DNA from 4 places in the Kluyvera georgiana genome. Region 1 is predicted to be linked to each of the others. Evidence: predicted binding sites of a transcription regulator. Region 1 holds the regulator's gene; each other region holds the start of a gene.

Region 1 (4,304 bases):
GCACTACGGCGTGACGCCGGATATTCTGACCAGCGCCAAAGCGCTGGGCGGCGGCTTCCCGGTGAGCGCCATGCTGACGACCAACGACATTGCCAGCGCTTTCCACGTGGGTTCGCACGGCTCTACCTACGGCGGTAACCCGCTGGCCTGCGCTGTGGCCGGTGCGGCCTTTGATATTATCAACACGCCGGAAGTGCTGAACGGCGTCAGTGCTAAGCGCGAGCGCTTTGTTCAGCATCTGCAACAGATTAACGCGAAATACGATGTCTTCAGCGATGTGCGCGGGATGGGCCTGCTGATTGGCGCTGAGCTGAACGCGAAATACAAAGGCCGCGCGCGCGACTTCCTGTATGCCGCAGCGGATGTCGGTGTAATGGTATTGAATGCCGGCCCGGACGTGATGCGCTTTGCGCCGTCGCTGGTGGTGGAAGAAGTGGATATCGATGAAGGCATGCAGCGCTTTGCCCAGGCCGTCGCGAAAATTGTTAGCTAGTTTGCCGCTTTAACCAGCCGCCGTGCCGTGGGCGCTGGCGCCAGGCCACCGACGAAATGGTGTGCATGGTGTTCAGGTGCCCCAGAATTCGCTGGAGATGCTGTTCCATGGTGCTTAACGGCCCGTGGGACAGCGAATCCGGCGCTTCCATAATGTTGACCTCGCCGCTGCTCCCCGCTTCATCGTATTCCAGACGCTGCTGGCAGCGTTGTAGGGCAATTTCACACGACTCCAGGTACTGCTGCGCCAGATCGGGCGTCAACATGTTGTGCTCGCGCGCCAGCGTCGTCATGGCGTTGATGTGCTCGACGATAAACTGGCTGTGGGTGACCCACAGCTTCATGTCTTCAAGATAACGTGAATTAAAGCCTGGCTCCTGCATCGCCTGGTTCAGCGTGTTATACAGCGTGTTGTGCGCCTGGTTGACGCGCATGCGCTGGTAGGCCAGCTTCGGTGCCTGTGGGTCAGGGCTGAGGATCAGGCGGATAGCTTCCTGATCGGCCTCCAGCGCCGCCTGGGCGTTCTGGCGCAGCTGGCCGCTCTGCCACTGCGGCCAGAGCCAAATCATACCGCCGAAGGCGATCAGGCAGCCAATGATGGTGTCGATAAAGCGGGCGACAATAAACTCTTCGCCATTAAGCGTCAGGATTTGCAGGGTGTATACCGCGGTGATGGTAAAGCCGACGGTTGCCCAACCATAGCTGCGACGAATAATCAGGTAGCTCACTAACGTCACTATCAGCATGCCCGTTAGCGCCCAGCCCTGCGGCGCGTGGAAGTGCAGGGCCACGGCGGCAATTACCAGCCCGGCAAGCGTGCCCGCCGCTCGGTGGAAAATTCGCACCCGGGTCGCGCCGTAACCGTTTTGCGTGACCAGCAGCACCGTCATCAGGATCCAGTACGGTTTTGGCAGGTGCAGCGCCGCGCCCATCAGGCTGGCGATGCTCAGCATCACGCTGAGACGCGCGGCGTTACGCAGGGCGGGAGAGCGCAAAGAGAGGTAGCTTTTTAACGCGGGGAACAGCGGCAGACGGCGTTCTTTGTCGGCCATCAGGTTACGCGGGTACAGCGGGCGCTGGGAGCGCAGCACGCGGGCAATGCGGCTGAAGTGCCAGGCACAGAACTGACCAACCGGGTTATCCGGGTGCTGGTCGGCAATTTTTTCCAGCGCGCCAATCTGTTTATCCATGTTGAAGCGGGTAGGGTAGCGGTGATAGAGGATATCGTCCGCCAGCACGCGCAGGCGTGCGGCTACCGTCTGGGCATTCCAGCGGATCACCGCTTCCGCATGGCTGCGTTCAACCAGCTTCTGCACCTCTTCCGGCTGGTGCAGGCTGACGGAGATATGCTCCTGCAAATCCAGCCCTACCTGGAAGGCGCGCAGCAGGCGCTTATAGTCATTGTGCTGGTTCGCCGCCAGCATGTGTAGCTGCTGGTAGCATTGGGAAATCAGGTCCACCACCTTTTGCTGGCGAGTCAGCAGCGGCGGCAGCGCGGTGTTGGGATCGGTATGCTGAGTCAGTAAGCTATATTTTGCTTCGCAGTAGTCCGCAAGCTGACGGTAAAGCAGACTGAGCGATTCTCGCAGCGGCTGCTCGCGCCACATCCAGAACCACCACCAGTTGAACAGCCCGTACCATAATGTTCCCAGCGCGTAGATCAATAACGGCTGCCAGATAGGCATATTCCCTGCCAGGCTAAGGGTAAAAATGGACGCAATCAGCGAAGCGGGCAGCAGTCGTCCGTGCAGGGCGCTGATCTCCGCCGTAACGCCAAGCAGCAGCGCCAGCCCGGTCAGAATCAGTGGCAGAGGTACATCGCGCGCCAGCAGCAGCTGAACGGCGAGGCTACATCCTGCGAACAGACAGCCGCCAATGATCAGACGCTTGAAGAAACGTTTATGTGGCGTATCAAGCCCGGCAATGTTGCAACAGGCGGGCACCAGCGAGAACAGTAGGCCCTGCTTGAGATGACCGAGAAGTAGACCAATGGCAACGGGCAGACACAGCACCAGCGTTTGCCGCAGTGCATAGTTGACTTCCGGGTGGTAAATCAGCCTGCGCCACATAGGGGGAAAACAAAAACGGCGTACTGCATGACGCAATACGCCGTTTGGGCTGGATTAGCGGGTACCGTAAACGACAATGGTTTTGCCGTGTGCGGAGATCAGATTCTGATCTTCCAGCATCTTCAGGATACGGCCCACGGTTTCACGAGAGCAGCCCACGATCTGGCCGATTTCCTGACGAGTGATTTTGATCTGCATCCCGTCCGGGTGGGTCATTGCGTCAGGTTGTTTTGCCAGGTTCAGCAGCGTCTGCGCGATACGACCGGTGACGTCGAGGAACGCCAGGTTGCCAACTTTCTCAGAGGTCACCTGCAGACGACGCGCCATTTGCGAAGAGAGACGCATCAGGATGTCCGGGTTAACCTGGATCAGCTGTCGGAATTTTTTATAAGAGATTTCAGCAACTTCACAAGCGGTTTTTGCCCGTACCCACGCGCTGCGTTCCTGGCCTTCTTCAAACAGGCCTAACTCACCGATGAAATCGCCCTGGTTGAGGTAAGAGAGGATCATCTCTTTCCCTTCTTCGTCCTTGATGAGTACTGCCACTGAGCCTTTTACGATGTAATACAGCGTCTCTGCTTTTTCACCCTGGTGAATCAGCGTGCTCTTCGATGGGTACTTATGAATATGGCAATGAGACAAGAACCATTCGAGAGTCGGGTCTGTTTGCGGTTTGCCAAGCACCATGCGCGGTTATCCTCTGTTATAAGCTCTTCCCGGCGGCAAAAGCATTGCGGCCACCGGTTGCAATAGTATCCTTCCCGTTACCTGGGAAGTCGGCTGTCGCATACTGTCGCAGCCTGTAATGTGATGTCCTCTGCATACATGCAGTACGTTTATGTATTACCGTAGCATCCTGACTGTTTTAGCATAGCTTTAGCCGTGTGTCTCCTGGTGTCTCGCTTCAGCATGACGTCGATCGCCTTCCATTGCGAGAATTGTTATGTGCGCGTAATCTGAGAAGAAAATTGCAACCTTGGAGTTAAAAATTATGCAAGCGCGTGTGAAATGGGTTGAAGGGCTGACCTTCCTGGGGGAGTCCGCTTCTGGGCACCAGATCCTGATGGACGGCAACTCTGGCGATAAAGCGCCAAGCCCGATGGAAGTGGTGCTGATGGCCGCAGGTGGCTGCAGCGCTATCGACGTGGTGTCTATCCTGCAGAAGGGGCGCAATGACGTGACCGACTGCGAAGTGAAGCTGACCTCCGAGCGTCGTGAAGAAGCGCCGCGCCTGTTCACCCACATCAATCTGCATTTTATCGTCACCGGTAAAGGGCTGAAGGATGCGGCGGTTTCCCGTGCGGTGGATCTGTCTGCGGAGAAGTACTGCTCTGTTGCGCTGATGCTTGAAAAAGCGGTGAATATCACCCACTCCTACGAAGTGATCGAAGGGTAAGTCCTTTGCGAGCAACGGCTCCCTCGTTCCTTCGGGGAGAGGGAACCGTCCTGTCAATCTGCTAGTTTCGACCTTCCATTAAACGCTGCACCAGCGGCGTCATGATCAATTCCATCGCCAGCCCCATTTTGCCGCCGGGAACGACCAGCGTGTTCATATGCGAGATGAACGAACCCTGCAGCATGGCCAGCAGCCACGGATAGTCGATGTTGTCGAGGTTGCGGAAGTGAATCACCACAAAGCTTTCGTCCAGCGACGGAATGCCCTTGGCGGCAAACGGGTTAGAGGTATCAACCGTCGGCACGCGCTGGAAGTTGATATGCGTGCGTGAGAACTGCGGCGTGATG
Region 2 (4,304 bases), 1.5 Mb from region 1:
TTACTGCTGTCAACTTCGATGACTTGCTGAAATGTCAGGGTGGGATAAGCTTGTTTAACGAGCGTCTGGGTGGGATCGTGCCGTCGGAAAATGACTCGTGTATCGTTCAGGTCGCGTACCGTCTTTGCCTGTCGGGTGATGCTGGCGGTAACGACGCTGTTTTCGAGCAGGCGTAAGGAGAGGATGGTATTCTTCAGGTGTTCACGGGTCTGTAGCACGCTGGCGTATAACCCGTAGTCATGGTGTCTGAAACGTTGCTCGAAGGTCGTGCCGTCAATGGGCTGGAGGGTGAGATTATAGCCGTAGCGCGAATTGATGGCGTGCAGCAGCTCGGGATAGAAACCATGGAACTCTCCGTGGTCGTCGCGCCAGAATTCAAAACTATCGGCGTCGAGTATCCAGACAGGAATGGTGGAAGCCGCTTTTACTTTTTGTGGCGGTACGGCAAAAACGCGTGTCGTGCAAACGAGCAACAGGGTCAGTAGAACAAGGAGACCCAGCCCGTGTCGAAGAGATCGGCAGTCCTGTGTCACAAGTCAGTTCCTTTGCGAAGACTATTTCATCCATTTAATAGCGTACAATTCATCGGGTCTATTATTCCCCTTACGCCAGTTTAGTCGACCATGTGCCCTGGTAACAGTAAAAAAATAATGGTTTATGTAATGATTTATCTACCCGGCATAGGCCAAAAGTGTGACCGCCTCAGTAAAAAGTAAAACCATTTTTCATAAAATTTGAAAGTGCGTTTGTCTGGTAGTAAGGTTACTGCAACGTAATCGAACGACTGCGGGAAATCCCGCGTAGCTTTCAGGAGAGGAAAGAATGAAAATTGCACTGATGATGGAAAACAGCCAGGCCAGCAAGAACGCGACTATTCATCATGAGTTAAAAGCCGTTGCCGATGAAAAAGGCTTCCCGGTCTACAACGTGGGCATGAGCGATGAAAACGATCATCATCTGACCTACATTCACCTGGGTATCATGGCCAGCATCCTGCTGAACTCTAAAGCGGTAGATTTCGTCGTGACTGGCTGCGGTACCGGTCAGGGCGCGCTGATGTCCCTGAACATCCATCCGGGCGTGGTTTGCGGCTACTGCCTGGATCCGGCAGACGCCTTCCTGTTTGCCCAGATCAACAACGGTAACGCGCTGTCTCTGGCCTTCGCAAAAGGTTATGGCTGGGGCGCGGAGCTGAACGTTCGCTACATGTTTGAAAAAGCGTTCACCGGTCGTAACGGCGAAGGCTACCCGCCGGAGCGTAAAGAGCCTCAGGTCCGCAACGCGGGTATCCTGAACCAGGTGAAAGCCGCTGTAGTGAAAGAAAACTATCTGGATACTCTGCGCGCAATCGACCCGGCGCTGGTGAAAACGGCTGTCTCCGGTCAGCGTTTCCAGGAATGCTTCTTCGAAAACTGCCAGAACAAAGAAATCGAAACCTTTGTTCGCGAGATCCTGGCGTAAGCCTGACGCTCTCCTTTTTAATAAAAAAACCCACGCTCTGGCGTGGGTTTTTTTATACAGTGAACTCAGGCTTTGGCTTTCTTCGACACCGCGCTGCCCGCGTCTCGCGTCAGATGCAGGGTATCTATCATCCCCACCAGGCAAATCAACGCAATAAAGACAAAGGCCAGGCGGAAGCTGATACCCGGTACCGTACTGAGATCCAGCACGGCGCTGAGCTTCTCACCAATACGAATCCCAATCGCCCCGAGCGTGATGCCCAGGCCAATCGCCAGCTGGCTGGCGGTACTGAACAGCGTATTGGCATAGCTCATTTGCGGTGAGGGTACGTCGGCAAACGCCAGGGTGCTGACGCCGGTAAATTGAATCGAGCGGAACACGCCGCCGAGATACAGTACCAGCATAATCACCCATACCGGCGTCTGCGGTGTCAGGAAGGCGCAGGCGACCAGCGCCAGCACGTTCAGCGCACCGTTGATCAATAGCAGGCGGCGGAAGCCCAGCCAGCGAATGAGCGGTGTGGTTGCCGGCTTAATCGTCAGGTTGCCCACAAACACCGCCAGCACCAGCAGGCCGGAGTGGAACGGATCCATACCAAAACCGACCTGAAAGAGTAGGGGAAGCAGGAACGGTACGGCACTGATCGAGGCGCGGAACAATGAACCACCGTACATCGTGACGCGGAAGGTGGGGACCTTTAGAGCATCCATACGGATCATCGGCGCCGGGCTGCGGCGGAAATGGGACAGCGCATAATAAAAAGTGGCGCCGCCGAGCAGCAACAGCGTGATGATTAGCCCCCCCTGCATTTTCTCCGCCCCCAGAAGCTCCATCGCGTAGACAAGGCTCACCATTGACACTGAGGTAGCGAGGAAACCCGGTAGATCGAATGGCCGTCGCTCATCATCGCGGATGTTGGGAATAATCCGCAACGCCAGCAGGATGGCGATGATACCCAACGGGACATTAATAAAGAATATCCAGCGCCAGTCGGCCACTTTGGTAATAAATCCGCCCAGCGGAGGCCCGATAATAGGCGCAATCAGCGCGGGCCAGGTGAGCGTGGCAATGGCGGTAATGAGCAGGTGTTTCGGCGTGGTTCGAAGGACGGCTAGCCGCCCAACAGGGACCATCAACGCGCCGCCTACGCCCTGCAGGATACGCATGGCCACGAAACTGTGGGCGCTGGTGGCGAGGCCGCAAAACACGGAAGAGACGGTGAAAATGGCCAGCGCGAGGCTGAAAATGGTGCGCGCGCCAAAGCGGTCCGCTATCCAGCCGCTGGCCGGGATGAGTACTGCCAGCGTGATCAGGTAAGCGCTAATGCCAATATTGAGATCGACGGCTTCAACGCCAAAGGTTTTCGCCATATCTGGCAGGGCGGTGGCAATCACCGTCCCATCGAGGAACTCCATAAAGAATGCACCGGCCACAAGCAGCGCGGCAGGGGATACCCCACGGCTCGCCTGGGCCTGGAGAGGCTCATTCATCGTTGCGTTACCCTATCAAAATAATTCGTAAAATTTATAGGTTTTGTAGATTCTGCAAGTCACAGATTTTCATAACAATTTCCTTATAAATTTAACATGCATGATAATTGTTATGTGATTTAACTCTCAAAATGGTTGATTTTTGTGATGGTGGTCATATTATGTGCCTAAAGACAATAACACCTGCATAACAAAAACCGGAGCATCAACATGAAACAGCGCATGCGTAAAATCCTCAAAAGCATGTTCGAGAACTATTGCAAGACTTTCAAAGACGTACCGCCAGGCGCTATGTTCTGATAAAAAAAACCTGCTGCGGCAGGTTTTTTTATCTTCAGCAAAAGTAGGTTACTATTACGCTCCGCAAAATAGGAGCAAAAAATGTCTCAGAACCTCACCCCTAACGATGAACTGGTTTCCGACGTCGTCGCCTGCCAACTCGTTATCAAACAGATCCTCGACGTTATTGATGTTATCGCACCGGTTGAAGTCCGCGAAAAGATGGCGACTCAGCTGAAAGCGATTGACTTTACCACTCATCCGGCGGGGGCCGATCCGGTAACGTTGCGGGCGATTCAGAAAGCGATTGCGCTGATTGAGCTGAAGTTTACGCCACAGGATGCGACGCACTGATCCCGAATTGACGTCTTCAGGCCACAGTCCTGAGAGCGGAAAGAACAAGGGCGGCCATGGCCGCCCTTGTTGCGTAATTAATGCTGCTGTTGGTTAACGATGTTCAGCAGATGCTGGTCGGTTTGCTGGATGCAGAGGCCCGCTTTACGCGCGCTGCGCACTTCATCCAGAATGGTCTTCAGCAAGATACCATCCTGTTCCTGCTCTTCTTCCAGTGCGTTGAGGAAACTCAGGGTGTTATCGTCATGAAGCACTTTTGCCTGTTCAGTCAGCTCAGACAGCGTAGAGCTGCGCTGTGCGTGATCTTCAATGGTTTTCAGGAAAAGATCTTCGAGGGTGGCACACTTATCTTCTTGGGTTTCAAAAGCTTTCACAACCGGATAAGCGCCAGATTTCTTCATATAATCGAACACACGCATCATTTGCGTTACGCTGGATTGCGCCCGTGAACGTAAAAACGTCGCGGTACCATTCAGTCGATGTTCTGAGCACCACTCGCTCAAACGCAAATAATGATTAGATGCATAAAATTCGAGATTCATCTGAGCATTAAGCTTTTGAACCATTCCTGGAACTGCCATACAAATATCCTTATTACTGGTAGGAACGATACGCGTGATACCGCATAGTATCTAAATAGCCGCTAACCATGCGCTATTTACGCGTTGGAGTGTAACTACATATTACTCGTAGTCTTCAACCATGAACAAAAGATATAAT
Region 3 (4,304 bases), 1.5 Mb from region 1:
TGGCATAGCCCAGGGTGAAGAAACGCTCGTCCTCAATCCCTACCGCCTTTCCATCGGAGATGATATAGGCCAACCCGCGCACGATTTGCATGGTGGCAAGCGTGGTGATCAGCGCATTGATCTTAAGACGGGCAATCACGAAGCCGTTGACCAGCCCGCTCAACGCCCCGAGCAGCAGCCCGGCAAAGACGCCAATCCACAGATTTTCAGTGACGTTAATCACCACCGCCGTCGTGACGCCCGCACAGGCAATCACTGAAGCAACCGACAGATCAAAATCGCCGGAGGCCAGGCAGAACAGCATCCCGCAGGCCACCATTCCTGACATCGATATAGCCAGCCCAAGCCCCTTCATATTGATAAAGGTGGCAAAGTTCGGGACAAAAATCGTACAGCAGATAAACAGCGCGGCGAAGACCACCAGCATTCCGTACTGATCCCAGATACGGCTAAGGCTCAACGACGAGCGGCGGGCGCCAGGCGTAGTAACAGTTGACATCATAACCTCCTAACTCAGGCAACGGCCTGACTGACTTTTGGCATAGCCAGGCTTAACGCCTGTTGTTCATTGGCGCTCTCGTGCAGCAGTTCGCCGGCGATTTCCCCTTCACGCATCACCACAATACGGTCGGCAACGCCCAGCACTTCCGGTAGGTCGCTGGAAGCAAACAACACCGCGACGCCGGACGCCGCCAGCGCATAAATCACGTTATAGATTTCATGTTTTGCCCCAACGTCGATGCCCCGCGTGGGCTCATCAAGCAGGATCACCTTCATATCTTCCGACAGCCAGCGTCCGAGAATCGCCTTCTGCTGATTGCCCCCGGAGAGGTTCATGATCAGCTGCTGAGCCCCCGGCGTTTTGATATTAAGAGACTGAATATGGTGGTCGGCATTAGTCGCTTCCCAGTCGTTATTGATGAGGCACCCCGCGTGGATATGCTTGCGGCGGGCGCTAATGTTGATATTGTCACGCACCGAATGGACCGGGATGATCCCCTCGGCTTTGCGGTCTTCGGGGCACAGCATCATCCCCGCGCGAATCGCCTGCGCAGGTTTATTGATGGTCACCCGCTCACCGTCGATGAAAATCTCACCGCCGGTTATTTTCGTCCCGCCGAAGATCCCTTTCATCAGCTCGCTGCGCCCGGCGCCAACCAGGCCAAACAGGCCGACGATTTCACCGCTGCGAACGGTCAGCGAAATCGGCGTGCGCACGCCCGGCGCTTTCACCAGCGATAGACGCAGACGCTCTTCACCGTACTGACGCGGCTGCCAGCCATAGATATCGCCAATGTCACGCCCGACCATCGCCTGCACCAACCGGTCGTGGCTCACTTCCATCATGTCGGTAAAGGTGCAGACATAGCGGCCATCTTTAAATACGGTGATGGCATCACTCAGCGCGAAGATCTCTTCCATGCGGTGAGACACATAGATGATCACCCGCCCCTCTTTGCGCAGTTCACGGATCACCCGAAACAGGTTGTCGATTTCGCGCGCGGAAAGTGAGCTGGTCGGTTCATCAAAGGCAATGACCTTGGCGTTACGCGCCAGCGCTTTGGCAATCTCGACCATCTGCCATTGGCCAATCGACAGGTACTTCAGCGGCGTATCGGAATCGATGTCCAGACCCAGATGCTCAAGCTGGATACGCGCTTCATAGTTCAGCAGTTTGCGGTTAACGATACCGCCGCGGCTTGGCAATTGACCAAGATAGATATTTTCCGCCACGGTCATTTCCGGGACGAGATGCAGTTCCTGGTAAATTATCGCGATACCCGCGTTCAGCGCCGCGGTGGTATCAGCAAAAGAAATCTCTTCTCCGCGCAGCGCCAGCGTGCCGGACGTCGGGGCATAGTTACCGCTAAGAATTTTCAGCAGCGTCGACTTGCCGGCGCCGTTCTCGCCCATCAGCGCGTGGACCTGGCCGCTATAGCAATCGAAGCTAATATCGGACAGCGCCTTTACGCCCGGGAAGGTTTTGCTGATACCGCGGAAAGAGAGATAAGGGGTAGACTGTTGCATCGCAACCTCCACAATGACACGATCCCTCTCCTCCCGCGCTGCGGGAGGAGAACCATCAGGACTTAGAGGCCTTTTTTCGCCAGCTCTTCTTTGAAGTTATCGCGGGTAATCAGCACGACATCGGTCACCGCGGTAAATTTCGGTGGTTCAGCGCCTTTCTGCACCCAGTTGTAGAGCAGCTCGCTGGTTTTGTAACCGTGAATGTCCGGGCTTGGCAGAAGCGAACCAAAGAAGCCGGTGGCCTGCGCTTTTGACAGTTCGTTCACCGCGTCCACACCGTTGATACCAATACCGATGACGTTGTCCGCTTTGAACCCCTGACCTTCCGTAGCACGCACGCCACCGAGCACGGTGTTATCGTTCATGCCAACAACCAGCCACTGTTTCACTTCCGGATGTTGTACCAACAGCGAGTTACCGGCATCGAACGCACCGGGGATATCGTTAGATTTGGTGGGCACCTGATAAATCTGCTTTTCCGGGAAACCGGCAGCTTTTAGCGCGTCCATGGAACCTGAAGTCCGGCGGCGCGCGGTGTCCAGTTCATTGGCGGTAATCGCCATCACCCCGGTGGTTTTCACGTCCCAGCCGCGCTTCTGCATCTCTTTATACAGTTCCTGCCCTTGCCGTGCGCCTATTTCGCTCGCCGCCATCATCACCAGCGGCACATCCTCCATCGGTTTCCCTTTGGCGTTAACAAACTGATCATCAACGGTGATGACCTTCATATCGTAGCCACGCGCTTTGGCGACGATAGCGGGCCCTAATTTTGGATCTGGCGTACAAATAACAAAACCTTTGGCACCACTGGCCGCCAGGCTATCAATGGCATTGAGGGTTTTCTCACCGTCCGGAACGGCAATTTTAATGACATCAAAACCAAGGTCTTTACCGGCTTTATCCGCAAATTTCCATTCCGTCTGGAACCAGGGTTCTTCGGGTTGTTTTACTAAAAAACCGAGCTTTAAATTCTCGGCCATAGCCGATTGTGACATAACCGCCGTCAGCCCGATGGCCACCAGCGCTTTCGTAAATTTGTGCATGGTTAACTCCAGCCTAAATGTTCTTTTATGTAGGGAAAAATCAGACAAACGATTTAAATCGGACATAAAACAAAGTATTAGCCGCATAATTAACAGCATTAACAATGTTGAAACATTAATAGCCAGGAATTAACCATTCAGAAGAGAGCACCATCACACCCCTGAATAACAGTGAAGTGATGCATAGATTCAGCAGATACGTACATATAAAAAACGCGAATTGTCAGACAATTCGCGCAGAGAGAATAGCTTATTTATCTATATACTCAGCGAAGATATCCCTTCCACTGAGATGACCAATTAATTACCAGCGGTAATAGATGTGATCGGCGTGGTCACGTACCGGCGCTTCATCGCCCAACAGACGTGCCGCGACGGTAAAGGCAAAATCAAAGACGTGACCAAATCCTTTGCCGCTAATCAGATTGCCGTCTTCAACGACCGGCGCATCAACGTATTCACCGTTTTTCACGTCCTGCCACAGATCCCCGGAGCAGACATAGCGACGGCCTTTCAGCAGATCGTTGCCGGCCAGCACGCGCGCAGCGGCTGAGCAGATTGGGCAAATAAATTTGCCCGCGGCATCGTGGGCCGCCACAAACTTAACGACATCCTGATTCGCCGCCAGATTCACGCTACCTTGTGGCCCCCCCGGCAGGACGACTGCGTCGTACAGGGTATCAAGACGTTCTGCCAGCGTGGCGTCAGCCACCATCGGGATATCGTGATAGCTCACCACCGCGCGTGATTCAGCGCACGACACCAGCTCAACGCCAATATGCAAACGGCGCAGGATATCGATAGTGACAATCGCTTCCCCTTCTTCAAAACCCGGGGCCAGCAGTACAGCAACCTGTTTCATTTTAACTCCTGTAAATTCATATAATCGAATCCCTCCAGGTGACGAATAGGGAAGGATTTAGCGTACTCCTCATTACCGCGAACATAATCCTCTTACCGGCCATTATCAAAAATGATCTAAAACAAATTTGCGATCATTCCAATATTGGGGGACCGATGTATATCATGATATATAAATGGGAATTATTATTCGCGATGTACTATTGATAGCAAATAATGCGTAACGCGCCTATCTGAGCAATGACTGCCAATCTAAAAATTAGACTCAGCTCACATTTCCCGATGCACATAATGTAAGACAGAATACGCATGTTAACAAAGCCTTACGCAGAGTATATCGGGAAGTTACATTCTCTATATTTCATAGGGTTA
Region 4 (4,304 bases), 2.2 Mb from region 1:
TAAGTCCACTGGATAGCTTCCTGAGCGTTGGTAGCCGGACCAGAGATGTCGTAGCCGTATTTAGCAGCCATCTCTTTGATCTGACCCAGCGCACGGTGCTGTTCAGAGATTTCTTCACGCAGACGGATAGTCGCTTCCAGGTTCACACCGTTTTCCAGATCGGACTGGAGAGAGGAGAACTGAGCGAATTTGTCTTTCATCAGGTAGTCGATACCGTAAACGGCGATACGACGATAGTCACCGATGATACGACCACGGCCGTATGCGTCTGGCAGACCGGTCAGAACACCGGATTTACGGCAGCGCAGGATGTCCGGAGTATAAACGTCGAACACGCCCTGGTTGTGAGTTTTACGGTATTCGGTGAAGATTTTTTTGATAGTCGGATCCAGCTCGCGGTTGTACGCTTTGCAGGAACCTTCGATCATTTTGATGCCGCCGAACGGGATAAGCGCACGCTTCAGCGGAGCTTCAGTCTGCAGACCAACAATTTTTTCCAGCGCTTTGTTGATGTAACCAGCGTCGTGGGAAGTGATGGTGGAAGCTACGGCGGTGTCAAAGTCAACTGGCGCGTGAGTGCGGTTTTCCAGTTTAACGCCTTCCATAACGTTGTCCCACAGTGCTGTGGTCGCGTCAGTTGCGCCAGCCAGGAAGGACTCGTCACCCTCATACGGAGTGTAGTTTTTCTGGATGAAGTCACGTACGTTTACTTCATTCTGCCAGTCACCTTTCGCAAAACCTTCCCAGGCTGTGGCTAACTTTTCATTAAGTTCGGACATGTAACACCTACCTATCTTAAGTGGACTTTTTATTTACTGCCTGGAGCAACAGTCAATTAATGACGGTCGCCGCCACGCAGGTAAATGACCCAGTATGTCAACCCAACCAGCAAGCCGCCGCCGATGATGTTCCCGATGGTTACCGGAATCAGGTTATCGGTGATGAAGTGCATCACGGTCAGGTGAGAGAAACTGTCCGGAGTCGAACCGATAGCGGTCCAGAATTCCGGGCTAGCAAAGTTGCGTATTACGATACCCATCGGGATCATAAACATGTTTGCGATACTGTGCTCAAAACCGCTGGCGACGAACATGGCAACCGGTAAAACCATAATCATGGCTTTATCCATCAGGCTGCGGCCAGAGTAGCTCATCCAGACTGCCAGGCAGACCATCAGGTTTGCGAGGATGCCGAGAGCGACGGCTTCGATAAATGTATGGTGCATTTTGTGGTCAGCGGTTTGCAGGACGTTTAGCCCCCAGCCGCCGTTGGCCGTCATATATTCGCCGGACAGCCACATGAGCAGGACGAAGAGCAGGCACCCAACCAGGTTACCAACATAGACGTTCAGCCAGTTTTTCGCCAGCTGACCCCAGGTAATTCGGCCGCTGGCTTTCGCCACAACGATCAGGACGGTCGACGTAAAAAGGTCAGCGCCACAAATAACGCAAAGGATTAAGCCTAGTGAGAAGCAGATACCACCAATCAGCTTGGCGATGCCGAACGGCATGCCCGCCGTACCCGTGGTTGCGGTAATGTAAAAAACAAAAGCAATCGAGATAAAGACGCCCGCAGTAATCGCCAGATAAAAGGTTTTCAGCGGATGTTTGGTTGCTTTATAGACGCCTGCTTCTTCGGCAACTTTGGCCATCGCAGCAGGAAGGAGTAGATCAAAAGGGTTGTCAGCTTTCACACTAACTCTCTCTTTTTATTTAATCGGCGACGAGATACTAACAAAGCATTATAGATGAGAATTTGATATAGATCATATCTCACCTGGCTAATAGGCCTGAAGAACGCGTGGTTTTTCATCAATCCCTTGCTAACTATATGAATATAAAAATGAAAATAAATTTTAAGATTTACACAATCAGTTGAATTTTTTCTTTACCCTTAATTTTGTTGGTTAATTAAAATGGAGTAATGATCAAGAAATTTAACAATAAAAGTAAGCTACCAATTATAGTATTTACTTATATTTAACTTTATTTTCACAGAATCGCGAAGCGAAACGTTGAAATAAAAAAAGGGCCAACAAGTGGCCCCGTAATATAGCCCAGGTCGTCCGTTAAGCCTACTTTTTCTATGGAGAAGTGCTTACTTCGCCCAGAAAGCAGCTTTCGCGCGCTGCAGTTTTTCGTAGGCCTGTAATAGCGACTGGTGGGCCGGGAAGGCTTCCAGGGAACCGTCGACCGGTTGCAGGCCATAGAATGCCTCTTCACCGCTCAGGGCCGCGCTGGCGGCTTCAACCGCATCGGCGCCGTACATGCGAACAAACGCGTTCAGGTACTGCAGAGGCTCGCGCTCTTCTTCCTGGGACAGCAGCAGCAGCGTTTGCAGGCAACGATAGTAGTTGGCGCGCTCGGCGCTGAACACCGAAGCGTTGAACTCCATGGTCCATTCCGTCCAGATCAGCGCTTGCTCAAGATCGCCGCCTGCGAGCGCCAGCATCGCCTTCAGCTCACCAATACGCAGGGTGTACCAGCCGTTGTTCGGACCGGTCGCCAGGCCCAGCAGTTCGCGCACGCGGGTAAAGTCGTCCAGCCCTTCATCGTCGAGCTGTTCGATCAGGTTCAGGTACTCTTCTTTTTCCCACTCGCTGCCTGGCAAGGAGAGAAGGGTTTCGCGCAGATGGCTACCCATATTGTTGTTTGCCAGCCACAGATCTTCCGCCGGATAGATATCGGACATCCCTGGCACGATGATACGGCACGCGTAGACGCCAAGGTGCTCGTAGTCGGCGATGTACACTTCTTTATCTTCTTCTTTGAAGATAGCCATCAGCGTGGCGAACTCTTCTTCGGTCGTGCCGGAGAAGTTCCAGTCGGCGAACGGATAGTCGGCGTCCTGCTTGAACATATCCCATGAGATCAAACCGCTGGAGTCAATGAAGTGGGTTTCCAGGTTGGTATGTTCAGCCACTTCTTCGTCATCGAAGGTTGGCGGGGTGAACACGTCGAGATCTTTCAGGCCACGGCCCTGTAGCAGCTCGGTCACCGTACGCTCCAGCGCGACGCCGAAGTCCGGATGCGCACCGAAGGAGGCAAAGCAGGTACCGTTTGCCGGGTTGAACAGCACTACGCAAATCACCGGGTATTTTCCACCCAGAGAGCCGTCGTAGGCGAAGATCGGGAAACCTTCCGCTTCCAGCGTTTTGATGGATTCCACCACGCCCGGATAGCGCGCCAGCACCTCGGCAGGGATTTCCGGCAGGCTGATGCTTTCCGCAATAATGCGGTTTTTCACGTGGCGTTCAAACACTTCCGACAAACCCTGAACGCGGGCTTCGTTACGGGTGTTGCCCGCAGACATGCCGTTGGAGACATACAGGTTTGCAACGATGTTCATCGGAATATAGATAGTTTCGCCGTCGGACTGACGGGTAAACGGCAGACCGCACACGCCGCGATCGTCGTTGCCGGACTGCAGATCGACCAGCATGCTGGCAGTCAGTTGATCGTCAGGATCGTAGAAAGCGCGCAGACGGGCATCGAGCAGGCCTTCCGGCACCTCGTCGTCATCGGTCAGCGGGAACCATTTTTCGTTCGGATAGTGCACGAACGGGCCGTTGGCGATTTTGTCGCCCAGCCAGAAGTCGGCGAAGAAATAGTTGGTTGACAGACGTTCGAAGTACTCGCCCAGCGCGGAGGCCAGCGCCGCCTTTTTGGTCGCGCCTTTGCCGTTGGTAAAGCACAGAGAGCATGCCTTATCACGAATATGCACCGACCAGACGTTAGGAACCGGGTTCAGCCAGGAAGCTTCTTCAATATCGAAGCCCAGATCGAGCAGCTTTTGCTGGAAGCGAGCGATGGAATCTTCCAGTGCGGCATCTTTGCCGGGAATATAGGTTTGCGTCATAGCAATCTCTTTTGTCGTACGGAAAGCGCGCAATGATACGGGTTTTGCGTGACGGGTGCTATCTTCGGCGAAAATAAAAGGGGCAGCTATGCTTACTGACGATAACCTCCTGTTAAGGCGTCGAAAAATGAAAGCATTTGATCTTCAACGGATGGCATTTGATAAAGCTCCTCCTGAATTTTTAGGCGAAGTGGCGCTAAGGTGCCTCTTTACCTTCGTACTGGTTTTCTTATTTCTCAAAATCACTGGCCGTCGCGGCGTTCGACAAATGTCGCTCTTCGAAGTGCTAATTATCCTGACGCTGGGGTCGGCCGCCGGAGACGTGGCTTTTTATGATGATGTCCCGCTGGTACCGGTATTCGCCGTTTTTGTCACGCTCGCGCTGTTGTATCGGCTGGCGATGTGGCTGATGTCGAAAAGCGAGAAAGTGCAGGATCTACTCGAAG

What was found. The regulator CRP, encoded in region 1, controls carbon source genes, mostly activating them, when cyclic AMP is high. The targets are predictions, from matches to a motif close to ATGTGANNNNNNTCACAT.
Region 2: a site for CRP is predicted at 3,064-3,081, ahead of azuC (stress response protein AzuC). Genes of this name have one in related genera too.
Region 3: a site for CRP is predicted at 3,213-3,230, ahead of ABTW00_RS09200 (arabinose ABC transporter substrate-binding protein). Genes of this name have one in related genera too.
Region 4: a site for CRP is predicted at 1,754-1,771, ahead of focA (formate transporter FocA). Genes of this name have one in related genera too.

What each region holds. Positions count from the first base shown of each region.
Region 1 covers NZ_CP158865.1:424,529-428,832, forward strand. The annotation lists gene argD (bifunctional acetylornithine/succinyldiaminopimelate transaminase) at 1-493, shown strand, start outside; gene ABTW00_RS01965 (YccS/YhfK family putative transporter) at 486-2,561, opposite strand; gene crp (cAMP-activated global transcriptional regulator CRP) at 2,616-3,248, opposite strand; gene ABTW00_RS01975 (OsmC family protein) at 3,553-3,957, shown strand; gene ABTW00_RS01980 (phosphoribulokinase) at 4,019-4,304, opposite strand, start outside.
Region 2 covers NZ_CP158865.1:1,930,159-1,934,462, forward strand. The annotation lists gene ABTW00_RS09165 (HD domain-containing phosphohydrolase) at 1-533, opposite strand, end outside; gene ABTW00_RS09170 (RpiB/LacA/LacB family sugar-phosphate isomerase) at 823-1,461, shown strand; gene ABTW00_RS09175 (MFS transporter) at 1,527-2,951, opposite strand; gene azuC (stress response protein AzuC) at 3,162-3,251, shown strand; gene ABTW00_RS09185 (DUF2766 family protein) at 3,333-3,584, shown strand; gene ABTW00_RS09190 (non-heme ferritin-like protein) at 3,662-4,165, opposite strand.
Region 3 covers NZ_CP158865.1:1,934,586-1,938,889, reverse strand. The annotation lists gene araH (L-arabinose ABC transporter permease AraH) at 1-499, opposite strand, end outside; gene araG (L-arabinose ABC transporter ATP-binding protein AraG) at 514-2,028, opposite strand; gene ABTW00_RS09200 (arabinose ABC transporter substrate-binding protein) at 2,091-3,071, opposite strand; gene ABTW00_RS09195 (DJ-1/PfpI family protein) at 3,376-3,933, opposite strand.
Region 4 covers NZ_CP158865.1:3,198,746-3,203,049, reverse strand. The annotation lists gene pflB (formate C-acetyltransferase) at 1-779, opposite strand, end outside; gene focA (formate transporter FocA) at 836-1,693, opposite strand; gene ycaO (30S ribosomal protein S12 methylthiotransferase accessory factor YcaO) at 2,098-3,858, opposite strand; gene ABTW00_RS15265 (DUF421 domain-containing protein) at 3,986-4,304, shown strand, end outside.